Regions from separate parts of the Metabacillus elymi genome, predicted to be linked through region 2. Evidence: riboswitches for the same ligand, from Rfam matches in the RefSeq annotation. Region 2 holds a riboswitch; each other region holds the start of a gene.
What was found. Region 2 has a riboswitch for thiamine pyrophosphate ahead of tenI (thiazole tautomerase TenI). Riboswitches for the same ligand answer to the same signal wherever they lie in the genome.

Region 1 (5,713 bases), 980 kb from region 2:
TCGGATAAAACGTTCTTTCAACCATTTTACTTACACTCATCCACACCGCTAAGCCGACTCCAAAAACAATTGATAGGAATAAACCGATAAAGATAATTAACAATGTTGAAGGTAAATGATTAACAAACAATGGACCTTTTAATTCCCATAGTTTACGAACTATATCAGTTGGCGCTGGTAGAATAAACCCTAAATCTATCAGCCCTGCACCAACCTCCCAGATTAATAAAAAGCAACTAACAAGAAGGCTTGCTGCTGCATATTTTTTCAAAAAACTCATAGCTTCATCCTCTTTCGAAGCTGGTCAATCAAGTAATCCTTCATCTCCAGTAATGCAGGCTTATTCAAATCCTTTAAGTTTCGCGGACGTTCGAGAGGAACCTTAACTTCTTCTAGTTTACTAGATGGCGTTTCCGTAAAAACGAAGATTCTATCTGATAAAAACAGCGCCTCGTTTACGTCATGTGTAATAAAAAGAATTGTTTCCTTCCGCTTTTGCCATTGAGCTATTAACCATTCCTGCAAAGAAATTCGCGTGATCGCATCAAGGGCGCTAAAAGGCTCATCTAACAGTAAGACTTGAGAACCAGTTAAAATAGTACGTAAAAACGAAACTCTTTGCCTCATCCCTCCTGATAAATCACTCGGGTAACAGTCTTCAATACCCTTTAAGCCAAATGCCTCAAGTAATTCAAGAACCTGCTGATGTGCTTCACGCTTTTTAATTCCTTTTATTTCTAATGGAAGGGCAGCGTTTTCGATAATTGTCCGCCAAGGTAAAAGCAAATCTTGCTGTGGCATGTAGCCAACCTGCCCAAGACGATTAGTAGCCAATTGACCCCTTAGAAAAATCTCACCCTCTGTGGGTTGTTCTAACCCTGTGACTAACTTAAATAATGTACTTTTCCCAGAACCGCTTGGTCCAATTATACTCACGAACTCACCTTTGCTAATATGTATATCAAAGTCTTGGAGGATCGGGGTATTTCCTTCTTCATAGTGAAAGCTAACATTTTGAAACGTTAAGGCTGACTTATTCATCTGTCGGCCACATCGCTTCTTGGTAGGCCATATCCCAAAACATATATTCAAAACGAGTTGTATTAAGAAAAATGTCCTCCAGTTTCTCAAGCTCTGATTCTGGCTTTCCTTCAGCTAATTGATCAATTAAGTCAATACACCATGTAGCAAGCTGACCAAACTCATCTGAAGCATACATACTTATCCACTCACCATAAAACTCATTGTCACTTGCACCTTTTCGTTGATTTAACTCTTTACCAATCTCCCAATAACTCCACATGCATGGAAGTAGTGCGGAAACAAGCTCAGCAAGTGTTCCATTTTGACTAACATGGAGCATGTAATGTGTATAAGCCAATGTTGTTGGTGACGGTTTTGCTATTTCAAGCTCTTCAACAGAAATATCGAATCGTTTTGCATATTGACGATGAAGTTCCATTTCTTCATTCAGTGTAGAATGAAGTAATGCAGCAAATTTCCCCATTGTTTCAAGGTCTGTTGCCTTCACTGCGCCTAATGCAAAAACCTTTGCATATTCAATTAAATATATATAATCCTGAATCATGTAAAAGCGAAACTTTTCCTTTTCTAATGTTCCATCCCCCATTTGAAGGACAAATGGATGGGTATGATTCCGATTCCATATCGGTAGAACCTTTGCATAAAGTCTTTGACTGAACTTCATTAAATTACCTCCTATTAGATAAGCCTAAAACACCTTGATTTTGCCTAGGGTAGTCGTACATGGATAGAAGATACTTTTACACTTTTGGTAGTGTCACTTCATGCCCCTATTTTCAAGTGCGTTTCGTATGGCACCATTCATATATAAACGTTAAAATAACTTTCGTATATTCGATAAGCTGTTCAATTGAAACCTGCTCATTTACCGAATGTGCATTTTGTAAGTTTCCTGGTCCATAAATTGCTGTTGGAATTCCAGCAGCACCAAGCCAACCACCATCTGTTACTGTTGGAGAAACATCAACAACTGCCTTACTATTTATAATTCCTTGGTGAGCAGACGCTAGTTGTTTCACACCAGGGTGGGTAGGATCAACCTCTAATGAAGGGAAGATTTCACCACGATCAACGATCATTGACTTCCCACCCCATACAAATGTCGGCGGATTTTCCCGAAGCCATGGATCAGCTTTAGCTACATGAAGTAGATGCTCCTCAATTTCCTTTATGATTTGTTCATGAGATTCATTTGGATAATAATGTACAGTAATCCAAAGTCGACATTCATCTGCAATAAATGCAGCATGTCTACCACCTTCGATAACTGCCGGATTAATTGTATTTGTTCCCGGAATAAATCCTGGATAGCCTTTCATCACTGCCCAATGGCGTTCTAACTCCTGCAGTCCATGGATTATTTTCATCATCTTTTCTATAGCACTTGAGCCAAATAGCTTTCCACCAGCATGAAGCATTTGTCTTCTTGTTGCATCATGGAAGGTTTGTGAACTCTTAACCGTAATCCAGCCAGTAATCACACCACCTTGGCCTTGTATATGTAAATCACTTGTATCCACGACAACAGCGAAATCTGCCGTATACCCTCTCTTACAGCATTCAAGTGTTCCTGCTTCACCAACCTCTTCACCAATAACAGACTGAAAAGTTAAGCTACCTGGCAGATCAATTCCTGCTTCATGTAAAAGCTTAATAGCAAACAGAGCACCAGCTAAACCACCCTTCATATCTGATGCACCACGACCGATGATTGCGCCGTCTTTTACAATAGGAATAAACGGATTAGCTTCCCACTTCTCATCCTCATTAACCTCTGCAACATCAATATGTCCGTTAATGATCAAGCTATTAAAATTATCAGCTTGCTTACCTTCTAGAAAACCTACAACATTCGGATCATTTGGGTAAACATCCCACATATCGATGGAGAAGCCATTTTCTCTTAAAAAGTTAGCAACAAACTGCTGTGCTTCCATTGTGTTTCTTGCAGGGGGTGCAGGTGTTTTATATTCAATCAGCCTTTTAAGTAATTCAATAAGTTCATCTTTTTTTACATCAATTTGCTCTACAAGCAGATCAATTTCCTTTGTCATGTTATGCCTCCTTTTTAAGTAGTGCAAAATCAGGCATATTGCCTAATCATGTAGGTGAAACCATAATTTGAACATAAAAAAACCACTTCTCTTGGTAAGAAGTGGTTTGAATGAACAATATATGTACAAACGCTTGTAAAAAATAACTCTTTCATTTTCGCGCTTATTTTCAAACACCTCTTCCCTACGCTAGTATTATCTAGATCAGGTAATAAGGGTCAAGACATTGGTCTCTCTCAGCTTCATAAAGCCCCCCTAGTGGTGAATCTATTAAATTATCAAATAACGATTAGATTGATTACATTATTTTTAACACAATATGTTATATTTAGCAACAGAATTCATTTATCTGCTTGATTTTCATACATAACATGACCTTAAATCAATACTATGAAGCACTTACATTGTCAGCAAGCTGTTTTCTAGTATGAACTTGTCGATCTTCAATCTTCTTAAATAAAAAACCAAAAATAGAAGCTAAAATTTGTTGAAACAACATTCCAACTATAACAGGAACCGCAACTGCAGGTGGAAAATATTGAACTGCGATAACAGCACCGGCGCTAATATTGCGCATTCCACCAGTAAAGATCAATGCTACTTTCGTTTCTCGATCTCTGTTTAACCAATTCCCCACTAACCAAGCTAGAAGATACCCTATAAAAGCGAGAATAAAAACAGTTATCGCAATAACAACTAACTTACTTGTAATCACTTTTAAATAAGGGGCAACAACTGCACCATTAATCATGACTACAGAAGCTAGCCCTAATTTAGAAAACGGTGCTAATGTTTTGCCGACATTTACGCTTTTCCCTTTTGATAATTGGTTTATGAACATACCTATTATGGAAGGAAGAACCACCATATATATCAACCCGTTCATGATTGAAAAAGTATCGATCTCTACCTTCTGCCCAACAAGAAATGAAAGTGTATGTGGCACTAGGAATGGGGAAAGTATTGTATCAAATAAGATAATTGATAAGGCTAAGGCAATGTTCCCCTTATATATTGTGACCCAAATAAAACTAGTAATCCCAGTTGGAATTACAGAAGCTAACACCAATCCAGTAACAGTAAAGTGATCATTTGCAAAGAGAAAATGCCCTGCAAACCAAGCGATCACTGGCATCACGATGTGCAATAGTAATAGAATAATGAGTAATGGAAGTGGACTTTTAATGACTCCTTTTAGTGAAGCAAAATTAGAATTGAGACTTCCTGAAAACGTAATGAATGCAAAAATCCAGGGAATTAAAAATGAGAAAATTAGTAAATGATCGGCAAATAAAACACCGAGAATAACACTCACTGGCGTAATGAATGGCATAGACCTTTCAAGCTGCCGATTTACGGTTTGAAGCATGATGCATTCTCCTATTCTAATGATGAAACCTATGTATATGCAATTGTAACAAATTTTAGAAGGAACAAGTGATTAATTGTATTGAAAGATGCACATTCTTTAAAACTAATGAAAACTACAGGTAGACTTTCGTGATCCTCCATTAAGATACTTTGCTCCTATTCCTCTTCTATGGATCAGAAAAGTTGATACTAAATTTTCCATTTTTTTGAGGCTATTTTATTACAAAAAATACACAAAATAGATGTATCTACAAAATATTGGAGTTGACATCTAGCTGTGAAATATACTTTATTAACTTTCATTTTATACTTGCTACCTTTTTCACTTGATCATCAACATACATATGCATCAACAGTCGAATATCCTCCATCTCCAATAAGCTTTCAAATTGACATGCAAAATTGGGATTCTATAGACGAGTCACTTCCTAGAAAATCGACATTTACTGTGATCGATGTGGAAAGCGGTATGAGCTTTGATGTTCAAAGAAGAGCAGGAAGTGGTCATGCTGATGTTCAGCCTTTAACTAAAAAAGACACAAAGATAATGAAGGCTATTTATAATGGAACATGGAGTTGGCACCGTAGAGCCGTTTTAATTTTAGCACATGACAGCAGCTTAATTCCTGCTTCTATGCATGGAATGCCACATGGTGCAGGTGCTCTTCAGAACGGATTTCCTGGTCATTTTTGCATTCATTTTGCAGGAAGCACGACACATCGAACAGGTAAATCAGACATATCACATCATGTTATGATTCTAAAAGCTGCAGGAAGAATTGATGAATATATGAACAATCTTCCATCATCCCAACTGCTCAATGTTTTTCTAGTTACAATTAAAAATGGTGATCAAGGCTTAGCTGAAAAAATTTCTATAAGTAAACACAGGAATATAAAAAGGGAGCTAAATAAAATAGAGAAAATTGAAGCCATGCAATGGTCCATACTCCAAACAAAGGAAACAGATTCATCCTCATCATTAGTAAAAGAAATCCCTGTTGAGGTTAAATTGTTTATTAAGGATAGAGGACCTGTTAAAACCAACCTTACCTTTACGTTGGTGAGAGCATCTCCAATTTCCCCTTGGAAAGTAAATATTGATCCTTTCTTATCATCCGTTAAGTAAATTAAAATAGAGACTATCAAAGGTGGAGTTATCGATGAAAATAATGTTAATGTTACTTTTTCTAGCCATATATCCGAGCAATCAAACTGATGACATATCATTAACTTTTCAAGGT
Region 2 (5,713 bases):
AGGTCTGATAACAGGAACGATATGTGGAATTGTTGTTACACTCGTCGTTTTTGTTTGGCAAGGGGATATCTTTTTAGGAATTTTAGTGGGGATTTCAATTTTAGCTACTTTAACAGTTGCGACGATTGCAGGGGCCTTTATCCCGCTCATCATGCACAGATTAAAGGTAGATCCAGCGGTGGCGTCAGGTCCTTTTATTACAACAATTAATGATATCATTAGTATTTTAATTTACTTTGGCATGGCTACTTTGTTTATGCAATATTTAATTTAGTGGTTATAGAAGAGTTAACATTTTACATGAAGCTTTTACTTTGTTTTAATAAAGAAACACTTTTGGTGAACGATATCAAATAGATAAGGGAGGGATATGATGCATGGTGCATCCGTAACTTCATTAGTAATAGTTATCCTTGCGGCATTTCTAACACCTATTTTGTTACACCGCTTAAAAATGAACTTTATGCCAGTTGTTGTTGCTGAAATCATTGTCGGATTAATAATTGGTAAAAGTGGCTTCAATGCCGTATCAGAGGATATGTGGCTTGAAACACTGTCAATGCTTGGTTTTATTTTCTTAATGTTTTTAAGTGGTCTTGAAATTGACTTTTCAGCATTCGCTGGAGGTAAGAAGAAGGAAAAGCTTCCTTCAGGAAAAAATGCTCCAAATACATTTTTAGTATCGAGTGTCATTTTTGCAGGGATTTTTGTTTTATCATTACTGCTTTCCTATTTCTTTGTCTTGATCGGCCTAATGGATAATGCCTTCTTAATGACGCTGATTATTTCGACGATTTCACTAGGAGTTGTTGTACCGACCTTAAAGGACGCCCAAATTATGAAATCAAATATCGGGCAAATTATCCTTCTAATCGCTGTTATTGCCGATTTAGTAACGATGGTTTTACTCGCTGTCTTTGCGTCAGTTTATGGTGGAGGAGACAGTAACACGTGGTTATTGTTAATTCTGTTTGGAGCGGGTGTTTTACTATATTTCTTAGGGAAATCCTTCAAGAATCGTTCATTTATTGAAACGATGTCAAAAGGAACAATTCAAATTGGCACGAGAGCTGTATTCACACTTATTATTGTGTTAGTAGCTATCTCTGAAACAATTGGTGCTGAAAATATCCTAGGAGCTTTCTTAGCCGGTGTATTAGTTTCACTTTTATCACCTAATAAGGAAATGGTTCAAAAGCTTGATTCCTTTGGTTATGGATTTTTAATTCCAATATTTTTTGTAATGGTTGGAGTAGACTTAGACATCTGGGCATTATTTAAGGATCCGAAGATCTTTTTATTAATTCCTTTACTTATTATTGCCCTGCTAATTTCGAAGATTGTTCCAGTGCTTTACTTAAAACGTTGGTATGATATGAAAACAACTCTTGCATCAGGTTTTCTATTAACCTCAACACTTTCATTAGTGATCGCTGCAGCAACAATTGGGGAAAGGATGGAGATTATTACTTCTGAGATGTCAGGTGCTCTCATATTAGTTGCCGTTATCACGAGTATAGTCACACCGATATTCTTTAAAAAGCTCTTTCCAGTGCACAAAAATGAAAATCCAAAAATTAAAGTTGCTTTTATCGGTGCGAATCAAATGTCATTACCTGTAACAAGAGAGCTAAACCCAGATTTATATGAAACAACGATTTATCATATTCAGCAAGATAAACTTGATAAACAAATTTCTGAATCATTATTTGAAATAAAAGAATTAAAAGATTTTCAGGTTGAGACGTTAAAGGAACAAAATGCGTTTGAGGTTGATCTGATAGTCGTTGCAACAGGTGATGAAGAAAGAAATGCTGAAATCGCTATGTTTGCAAAAGATGAACAAGTGAATCGTATCATTGCCAGTGTGGCTTCACCTGAATTAGATGGAAAAATGAAGGAACATGGTATTGATGTTTTCTCTACATTTCTATCTACAAAAACAATGTTACGAGCGCTTATTGAAGCACCAAGTGTAATGCGGATTATTACAAACCAAGAAACAATGCTTTATCAAATAAACTTAAACAATGCAAAATATGATAATATCTTGTTACGTAACTTCCCGTTCACAGGAGATATCATTTTCGTTCGAATCTTTAGAGGAAAGGATTCGATTGTTCCTCACGGGGATACTGATTTAAAGCTTGGTGATCGTCTAATTGTTACAGGCTCAAGAGAGTATGTGAAGGAATTAAAACGAGAGCTTGAGCTTATCTGATTTTCAAATGTATTATCTGAATGTTTAAGAAGTTTTCCTTGAAAGTTAAAAAACATTTGGTATGATAGATGTAAGTCAATAATAAGACCGCTAGGGGATCCCCAATAAAGGGGCTGAGATGAAAGTGTTTCTTTTTAAACCCTTATAACCTGATCTGGTTTGTACCAGCGTAGGGAAGTGGATTACGGCATAAAACAACTATGTATGTAAACCACTTTCTTACCCGGAAAGTGGTTTTTTTATATTTTAAGGAATTGCATAAGAAAATGAATTAAGGTGAAAAAGTTGGAGATTCATGTCATATCTGACGGGAAACAGACAGTTTGTGAATTAACAAAACGAATAGTAATGATTCACGATGAAGTAGATTATATCCATATACGTGAAAAAACGAAATCAGTATCGGAAATACTGGAGATTGTCTCGATCTTACTAAATAACGGAGTACCAAAGAGTAAGCTAGTTATTAATGATCGACTTGATGTAGCACTTTTGCACGAAATTCCTAATGTTCACTTACCAGGACATAGCTTTCCTATCGAAAAGGTAAGACGAATGAACCCTGATTTAAGGATCGGTCGATCTGTGCATTCTCTGCAAGAAGCAATTGAATGTGAAAAAGCAGGTGCGGATTATCTATTATTTGGGCATGTTTTTCCAACAAATTCAAAACCAAACCTAGCTCCTCGAGGGGTACAACAAGTAGCTGGAATATGTCAAAGTGTAAGAATTCCTGTTATTGCAATCGGTGGAATTATTCCTAATAACATACCAAAGCTATCAGGGATGAATTTAAGTGGCATAGCGGTTATGTCCTATGTAATAGCAAGTGACAATCCAAAGAATGCATTACAAGAATTAAGATTGAGTTTAGTAGAGGTGAGAAACCGTGAAAACACAGTTTGAGGTAGGAATCATTGGTGGTGGTATCATTGGTCAATCGATCGCCTATCAATTAGCAAAAGAAGGCGTATCTGTCCTTATTTTAGAAAGTAATAAGATAGGGAATGGTGCGACAAGTGCTGCAGCTGGTATGCTTGGTGCAAATTCTGAGTTAGAAAATAATGATGCATTTTTTCAATTTGCTAAAGAGAGTCAACAACACTACCATGTATTACGTGATGAACTTTCACAAATATCACAGATTAATATTCAGTTTGTAGATAAAGGGATGTATAAGCTAGCGATGACAGATGCTGAGGCTTCTGCTTTAAAAGATGTTGTGAAGTATCATGAATCAGTGGAATGGCACTCAAAAGAGGTAGTACTAGAGAGTGAACCAACTCTATCAGCAACAATTAAAGGTGCACTTTACATACCAGAGGACGGGCATGTGTCACCATACCATGTTTGTGCAGCATTTTCCAAGTCTGCTAGATTACTAGGAGCAACGATTTTAGAGAATACACCAGTACATGAAATAAAGAAAACAGTAACGAATGAGTACACTCTATCTACTCCGGTAACTGATTTTGTATGTAAAAACATTGTCATCGCAAATGGAGTTTGGAGTGGACATTTCTTTAAGAAATTAGGTTTAGATGCTGGAATAAATCCTGTAAAAGGGGAATGTCTGTCTATTAAAAGCAATGATATAGGCTTGGAAAAAACAATTTTTTATGATCATTGCTATATTGTACCAAAAGGTGATGGGAGATTTGTCATTGGTGCGACGATGGTTGAGGATGATTGGAGTACAGTGCCAACAATTGGTGGAATCCAATCTCTCATAGAAAAAGTAACACCGATTATACCTAGCATTTCTTCAGCACAACTTATTGATACATGGGCAGGCTTAAGGCCACAACCAATTGATGGAAAACCTTACATTGGTCAACATCCTGAAGGTGAAAATATTTATTTTGCAACTGGCCATTATCGAAATGGTATCCTATTAGCACCGAAAACAGGGTTGATGATTAGAGATCTTATTTTAAATAGGAAACAAAATGAAGACTATGTGAAGGCATTTTCAGTTAATAGACTTCAAGTGCAAACAATGAGGTGAAAAAGATGAGCATTAAATTGAATGGTGAAATCGTAGAATTAAGTGGTGACATTCAGACGATTCAACAGCTATTAGCTTTTTATAAGCTAGAGGATCGACTTGTCATTGTCGAGCATAATCGAGAAATTATTTTAAAAGACCAATATGAATCAACTGATATACAGAACGGTGATGAAGTTGAACTTGTTCATTTTGTAGGAGGAGGATGATAACATGTTAAAAATTGCTGATAAAACATTCCAATCAAGATTATTATTAGGTACAGGTAAATATCCATCATTTGAGGTTCAAAAGGAAGCTGTAGCACAATCTGAGTCTGAAATCTTAACCTTTGCTGTTCGTCGAATGAATATTTTTGAAGAATCACAACCAAACTTTTTAGAACAGCTTGATGTTTCAAAGTATACTTTACTACCTAATACTGCTGGGGCTAAAACAGCTGAAGAAGCAGTAAGAATTGCTAGACTTGCAAAAGCATCAGGCTTATGTGACATGATAAAAGTAGAGGTAATTGGCTGCTGGCGTTCATTACTTCCTGATCCAGTAGAAACATTAAAAGCAAGTGAAATGTTATTAGATGAAGGGTTTATCGTATTACCTTACACATCAGATGATGTTGTGTTGGCAAGAAAATTAGAGGAATTAGGTGTACACGCGATTATGCCTGGTGCTTCACCAATTGGATCTGGTCAAGGAATACTCAATCCGTTGAATCTTCAATTTATTATTGAACAATCAAAGGTCCCTGTTATCGTGGATGCTGGTATTGGTTCACCTTCTGATGCATCATTAGCTATGGAGCTTGGTGCAGATGGAGTTTTATTAAATACAGCTGTTTCTGCTGCACAGGACCCAATAAAAATGGCGGTTGCGATGAAGCTTGCAATTGAAGCCGGCAGACTTGGCTTTGAAGCTGGTAGAATTCCTAAAAAGGAGTATGCAACAGCTAGTAGTCCAACAGAAGGAATGATGACAACTTAATGGAACGCTACTCAAGACAACAATTATTTGCTCCAATTGGAGAAAGTGGTCAAGAAAAGATCAAGAATAAGCATGTGCTAATTGTTGGTGCAGGTGCGCTAGGCACGGCTAATGCTGAGATGATTGCACGAGCTGGGATCGGAAAATTAACGATTATTGACCGTGATTATGTGGAGTGGAGCAATTTACAAAGACAACAGCTATACGTTGAAAAAGATGCAAGCAATCGTATTCCGAAGGCGATTGCTACTAAAAACCATCTACATGAAATCAATTCAGAGGTTGAAGTTCAAGCATTTGTTGAAGATGTAACCTCCGCTAACATTGAAGGGTGGTTGGATGAAGTCGATGTCATCGTTGATTCAACTGATAATTTCGAAACAAGGCTATTGATCAATGATGTTTCATTAAAACATGACATCCCGTGGATTTACGGTGGATGTGTTGGGAGCTATGGTCTATCCTTTACCGTGATCCCGAAGAAAACACCGTGTCTTCATTGT
Region 3 (5,713 bases), 1.0 Mb from region 2:
AAGAAAGAAAATTAATTGCTCCATATCGGAATGATAGAGGCACAAGAAAATATTCATTCAATGATATTGAGACATTAATGGACATTGCAGATAAACGAGAGGACGGTGTTCAAACAACTGAGATATTAAAAGAAATGAGATTAAAAGAAAAACAACGTGAAAGTGAAGCTGAAGTTAAGAAAAAAATGCTTCAAGGTCAGTTAAATGCACAATTTAGATATGGTCGTGGTAGAAATTAAGCTCAATACGCACTGCAGCATCCCAAATATTTTGCTGCAGTGTTGACTTCTATCTCTTATTTTTCACTCCCTATTAATCTTCTATAAAGACAACCCTCTTTAATCTTATTTGTAGTACTAATTAACCTGGGAAAGTCACCTCAATATTTTTAATAGGCTCTTTTCTAAAAGATTGTTGTTTTTGAACAAAACTGATTAGGTTGATTGGTGCGGAAGGTGCGAGACTCCTGTGGGAGTAGCGGGACAGATGAGACCCCGCAGGCGCTTCGCGCTGAGGAGGCTCATCGCCCGCCCCACGGAAAGCGAGCATCCTGGAGCGCCAATCAACCAACCCAATACTATTTTAAAAAGCAACAAAGTTTGCGAAAACAACCTTTTAAAGAGAACACTCCCCTTCTATATTTTTTCATGTTCGGAAATCCTATTAACACTAAATATAAACGAATCTTTTACCACTATTCCAATTTATAGTATTTCTTTATTGATTTTTAAAAAAATCAGAAAAAATACACCCAAACACTTTACAATAGGATAAAATATCCGATAATAGAATTACTAGGACTTTTCCACCTAGTAAAGCTAAGTGCGAGGTGGTCATTATGATTTCGATTGATTCTGTAATCGAAGAATACCGAAAAAAAATGTTAATTACCGCAAAAGAAAATGGGATAGACTCGCATCTAACATTAATTGCAAGCCAAAACCTAGACCAACTATTAAATATAAAAATGAATAAAAAATCAGTAAAGCTTACAAAAAAAAGATTAAATAATTTTTTATTACATCAATAAGTAACTTATTGATGTATTTTTTTGTAAAATCAAATTAATAACACCACATTTATAAGGATGTGAACTAGTATGACATCACAAATTATTTGGCTAAGCAAAGGAACACCAAAAACTTTATCACATAAAGGCATCGAATTCCGTTCTGGAATTTCTAAAGATCCGGTTGAAAGTTTAGAGGTAACTTTTGAACGTATTACCGGTGATGATGTTGAAAACCATGAATTTCATGGTGGATCTGAAAGAGTCATATGTGTATATCCATATGAACACTACGCATTTTGGGAAAAAACATATGGTACAACATTACCAAAAGCAGCTTTTGGTGAAAATCTGACTTTAACAAATATGCAGGAAACCGAAGTTTGTATTGGTGATATTTTTCAGATTGGAGATGCTGTTTTACAGATCTCACAAGGTAGATTTCCATGCTCAACGATTAATAAACATACAAACATCAATACATTGTTAAATAAGATAGTTGAAAAAGGCTACACCGGATATTTCTTTCGTGTATTAAAAGAAGGAATCATAACATCTCATTCGGATATCAAAATTCTTGAAAAACATACTAAACAGATCTCCATTGCAACCATTCACAATACATATTTTCATAATAAAAAAGATCTTTCGCAAATCGAATACATACTTTCACTTGATGAACTATCTTCTGAATGGAAAAATCGGATGATAAAGCTTTATGATCAATTGAAAGCTTAATAAAGCGCAAGTCCCTTGATCAGCCTCGGGCCAATAAGACGCAATGAATAGAAGACGTTCTTTGACTTCAATTCATTTGTGGCTTATACCCAATAGGGTCTAGTCGCTAGAGCCAGACACCAAAACTAAGTACAAAATTTTATACTTTTCTTAGCTGGAATTAATTAAAAAGCTTCCTTCTTCATTTAGAAGAGTCTACTAGTCTAATAGGATCAATATCATCCTTTTTCAAAATATTACGTTGACTAGTCACTTATTTATGATATAGTTAAAAATGATTTTAATAGTATTACCATTTTCTACTAGGGGAGTCCATTAGCCTGGACTGAGAGAGGAACGCGATTGAAGTTCTTTGACCCTTCGAACCTGATCTGGATGATACCAGCGTAGGGAAGTAGTAAGAGTTGATAAGGGGCTACTAGCGTATCTTTCCCCTTACAATTATTACTTACACCGATCGGGTTCTGAATTTCAGAACCCGTTTTTTATTTGCCTTCTGCTGTTTCTGAAAGAATTCATGTTCATTCACTTTTAAGGAGGAGAATCATGAAAATTAATATCAAACAGCCATTTCCAGGAAGTAAAAAGGTTTTTGTACAAGGAAGTACACCAGACATTCAAGTACCAGTAAGAGAAATTTTTCAAGGAACAACACAAAATACATATGGTGAAGAAGCTAATCCACCTGTTCAAGTGTATGATACGAGTGGTCCTTATACAGATGCAACTGCTGAAATCGATATTCGAAAAGGTTTGCCACGGATTAAAGAGAAATGGATTCTGGATCGTAATGATGTTGAACGATATGAGGGACGCATGGTAACGCCTCAAGATAATGGCTATAAAACAGCTAGTAAGCAATCAAATTTAGAACTATTTCCATCACATAACATAATGCCGTTAGTAGCAAAAAAAGGAAAAAGCGTCACACAGCTACACTATGCTCGCAAAGGCATTATCACTCCTGAAATGGAGTTCATTGCAATAAGAGAGCAAATGGAACCTGAATTTGTTCGCCAAGAAGTAGCTGAAGGACGTGCAATTATTCCTTCTAATATCAATCATCCAGAAAGTGAGCCGATGATTATTGGCAAGAATTTTCACGTGAAGATCAACGCAAATATTGGAAATTCTGCTGTTTCTTCATCTATTGAAGAAGAAGTGGAAAAAATGACGTGGGCAACACGTTGGGGTGCTGATAATATTATGGACCTATCGACTGGTAAAGATATTCATACAACTAGAGAGTGGATTATCCGTAACTCCCCTGTTCCAGTGGGGACTGTCCCTATTTACCAAGCATTAGAGAAAGTAAACGGTATAGCTGAAGATTTAACGTGGGAAGTATATCGAGACACGCTCATTGAACAGGCTGAACAAGGTGTTGATTATTTTACAATTCATGCTGGTGTCCTCCTTAGATACATTCCCTTAACAGCAAAACGTACAACTGGAATTGTTTCAAGAGGTGGCTCTATTTTGGCCCAATGGTGTTTAGCCCATCACCAAGAAAATTTCCTATATACTCATTTTCATGAGATTTGCGAAATTTTAACAAAGTATGATATTTCAGTTTCACTTGGTGACGGCTTAAGACCTGGTTCAATTGCAGATGCAAACGATGAGGCACAATTTGCTGAGCTCGAAACATTAGGTGAATTAACTGAGATTGCATGGAAGTATGATGTCCAAGTTATGATTGAAGGACCTGGACACGTCCCAATGCATTTAATTAAAGAAAACGTAGAAAAACAGCAGGAAATCTGTAAAGAGGCTCCGTTTTATACATTAGGGCCATTAACAACTGATATTGCCCCAGGATATGACCATATTACATCAGCCATCGGTGCAGCGATGATCGGCTGGTTTGGAACAGCGATGCTTTGCTATGTAACTCCAAAAGAACATCTTGGCTTACCAAACAAAGAAGATGTTCGCGAAGGGGTCATCGCTTATAAAATTGCTGCACATGCTGCAGACTTGGCCAAAGGGCATCCTGGTGCACAAAATCGTGATGACGCCCTGTCAAAAGCACGCTTTGAATTCAGATGGCATGACCAATTTAATCTTTCATTAGATCCTGAAAGAGCACTGGAATATCATGATGAAACATTACCGGCTGAAGGAGCTAAAACAGCCCACTTCTGTTCAATGTGTGGACCTAAGTTCTGTTCAATGAGAATCTCACAAGATATTAGACAAATGGCAAATGGAGGCAAACTATCCGAACAAGAAATTCTCACTAAAGGAATGGATGAAAAATCCAAGGAATTTATCGAGGGTGGATCTGCTATTTATCGATAATCCAGAAATCTGAAAAGAGGGCTTACTACTGCCCTCTTTTCTAATAAATTTTCAAGCACATTTCTCTATCAATTACCACTGTAAAATTTCTGTGACCTGAGGCAAATAATATAGAAAATCATCTAACCTAATGAGGTTAAAAATAAGGATCTTCTCCGACAATATCCAGTGTTTTCCCTTTAAACCAATGATCGTGCTTAGGCCGATTCGGATCACCATATTTTACTCCGCCGAATTTTACCTCAAGTGGTTCATCGTAATTATAGTACGTTCTCATTTCAAATTCATGATAATGACTACCATCTGCTAAAGGGATCGCAGGACCTGTTTTCCCATAAAAACGATGATAATGCTTGTTTTCAAAGGAGGTAACCCCACGATACATATGAATATGTCGATCAAAGCTATTACCATTTACTGATCTTGTATAGCCTTCAATTGTATGATAATGGGCTTTGGTATCAGTTGTTTTTGCAAAAAAGCGATGGGCATGGTGAGGCTTTTTTGCGCCAATTATAAAACTCATAAACATCCCCCAAATAACCTTTTAAATCTTTTTATGTGAGATGAAAGTAATTGGAAAGTTGTCTTACATCCCTATCTTTCATGTCAATGACATAAGTATCTATGTCAAATACAATATAACTCTATTTTTCATCAAACTATTCTAACACTTTTCCTTATGTCTCAAAATAAAACCAAACATGTCTTTTTTCTTTTTTAGACTCATTAGTAACTTACTTATTTATTAATTATCTTCCGCTAAACTTACTTTCCTCCTCCTATTTCATACTATTATTTTCTATTACCAGTAGAATAATAAAAAAAAAATCACAAATAATACCAGCATAAACCAACAATTCGGAGGAACGTGAAGCATGAAAAAAGGATTAATCTTAAGCTTTTTATTCATATTTATTGTCCAACAAACAGCTTTTGCAGCACTGCCACAAGATCAAGTAGATCAAATACTATCAGAATTAGGATGGACTAATCATGATCTAACTGAATATCTTGATTATTACGAGCTATCTATTGATGACTTTGAAACAATTGAAGATCTAAAAAGCATGCTCGGAACACCTATAACTAATGAAAATTTAGCAGATTTATTAATTCAACATGAAATTACAAGGTCTGAGCTAGATATTTTATTAGCAGAGTTTGATGAATCCGTAGAAGATTATTTATTTATTGAAGACCTCGATATTGCTCTTATTTTTTATTTAGGCCATGACGAAGAGATGGCAGAACTAGAGGAATTCATGGCTTTAATTGGCTTAACAGATGCAGAAGTAGATTCCTTGTTTACTCACTTTATGGAACTTGACGAGACATTACTTGAACAACAAATGGAAGACATTATTACTAGATTAAATCCTTTTCTTATGCTCGAAAACACAACTGAGCTTACAGTAGTACAACAAGATGAACTGGTCGCTGTGTTAAAAGATATGATGAATATTTTACAGCTTGACCCTCGCTTTTTTTTAGTCGATAAAAATGGGGTAGAGACAGCTGCATCCTTTAAGGAATTAATGGGAATGGAAGAATTATATGGGAATGAGTTATTGATCCAGTTTTATAGCACAGATGGTGAATTACTATTAGATATGCAGCTATCAGAGGAAATGCTTAGTTCGGAATTCCTTATTCAATCTG

Region 1: linked by a shared signal. The riboswitch ahead of HUW50_RS17705 (acetylornithine deacetylase) and the one ahead of tenI (thiazole tautomerase TenI) in region 2 are both predicted to bind thiamine pyrophosphate.
Region 3: linked by a shared signal. The riboswitch ahead of thiC (phosphomethylpyrimidine synthase ThiC) and the one ahead of tenI (thiazole tautomerase TenI) in region 2 are both predicted to bind thiamine pyrophosphate.

Annotation. Positions count from the first base shown of each region.
Region 1 covers NZ_CP055263.1:3,857,423-3,863,135, reverse strand. The annotation lists gene HUW50_RS17720 (ABC transporter permease) at 1-280, opposite strand, end outside; gene HUW50_RS17715 (ABC transporter ATP-binding protein) at 277-1,041, opposite strand; gene tenA (thiaminase II) at 1,034-1,708, opposite strand; gene HUW50_RS17705 (acetylornithine deacetylase) at 1,821-3,098, opposite strand; TPP riboswitch at 3,263-3,365, opposite strand; gene HUW50_RS17700 (bile acid:sodium symporter family protein) at 3,487-4,467, opposite strand; gene HUW50_RS17695 (hypothetical protein) at 4,747-5,598, shown strand; gene HUW50_RS17690 (VanW family protein) at 5,633-5,713, shown strand, end outside.
Region 2 covers NZ_CP055263.1:2,878,098-2,883,810, forward strand. The annotation lists gene mgtE (magnesium transporter) at 1-274, shown strand, start outside; gene HUW50_RS13725 (monovalent cation:proton antiporter family protein) at 374-2,221, shown strand; TPP riboswitch at 2,304-2,414, shown strand; gene tenI (thiazole tautomerase TenI) at 2,507-3,127, shown strand; gene thiO (glycine oxidase ThiO) at 3,111-4,229, shown strand; gene thiS (sulfur carrier protein ThiS) at 4,235-4,438, shown strand; gene HUW50_RS13745 (thiazole synthase) at 4,443-5,210, shown strand; gene HUW50_RS13750 (thiazole biosynthesis adenylyltransferase ThiF) at 5,210-5,713, shown strand, end outside.
Region 3 covers NZ_CP055263.1:3,891,307-3,897,019, reverse strand. The annotation lists gene HUW50_RS17900 (MerR family transcriptional regulator) at 1-239, shown strand, start outside; gene HUW50_RS17895 (aspartyl-phosphate phosphatase Spo0E family protein) at 839-1,030, shown strand; gene HUW50_RS17890 (MOSC domain-containing protein) at 1,100-1,747, shown strand; TPP riboswitch at 2,042-2,157, shown strand; gene thiC (phosphomethylpyrimidine synthase ThiC) at 2,294-4,051, shown strand; gene HUW50_RS17880 (YmaF family protein) at 4,188-4,577, opposite strand; gene HUW50_RS17875 (processed acidic surface protein) at 4,930-5,713, shown strand, end outside.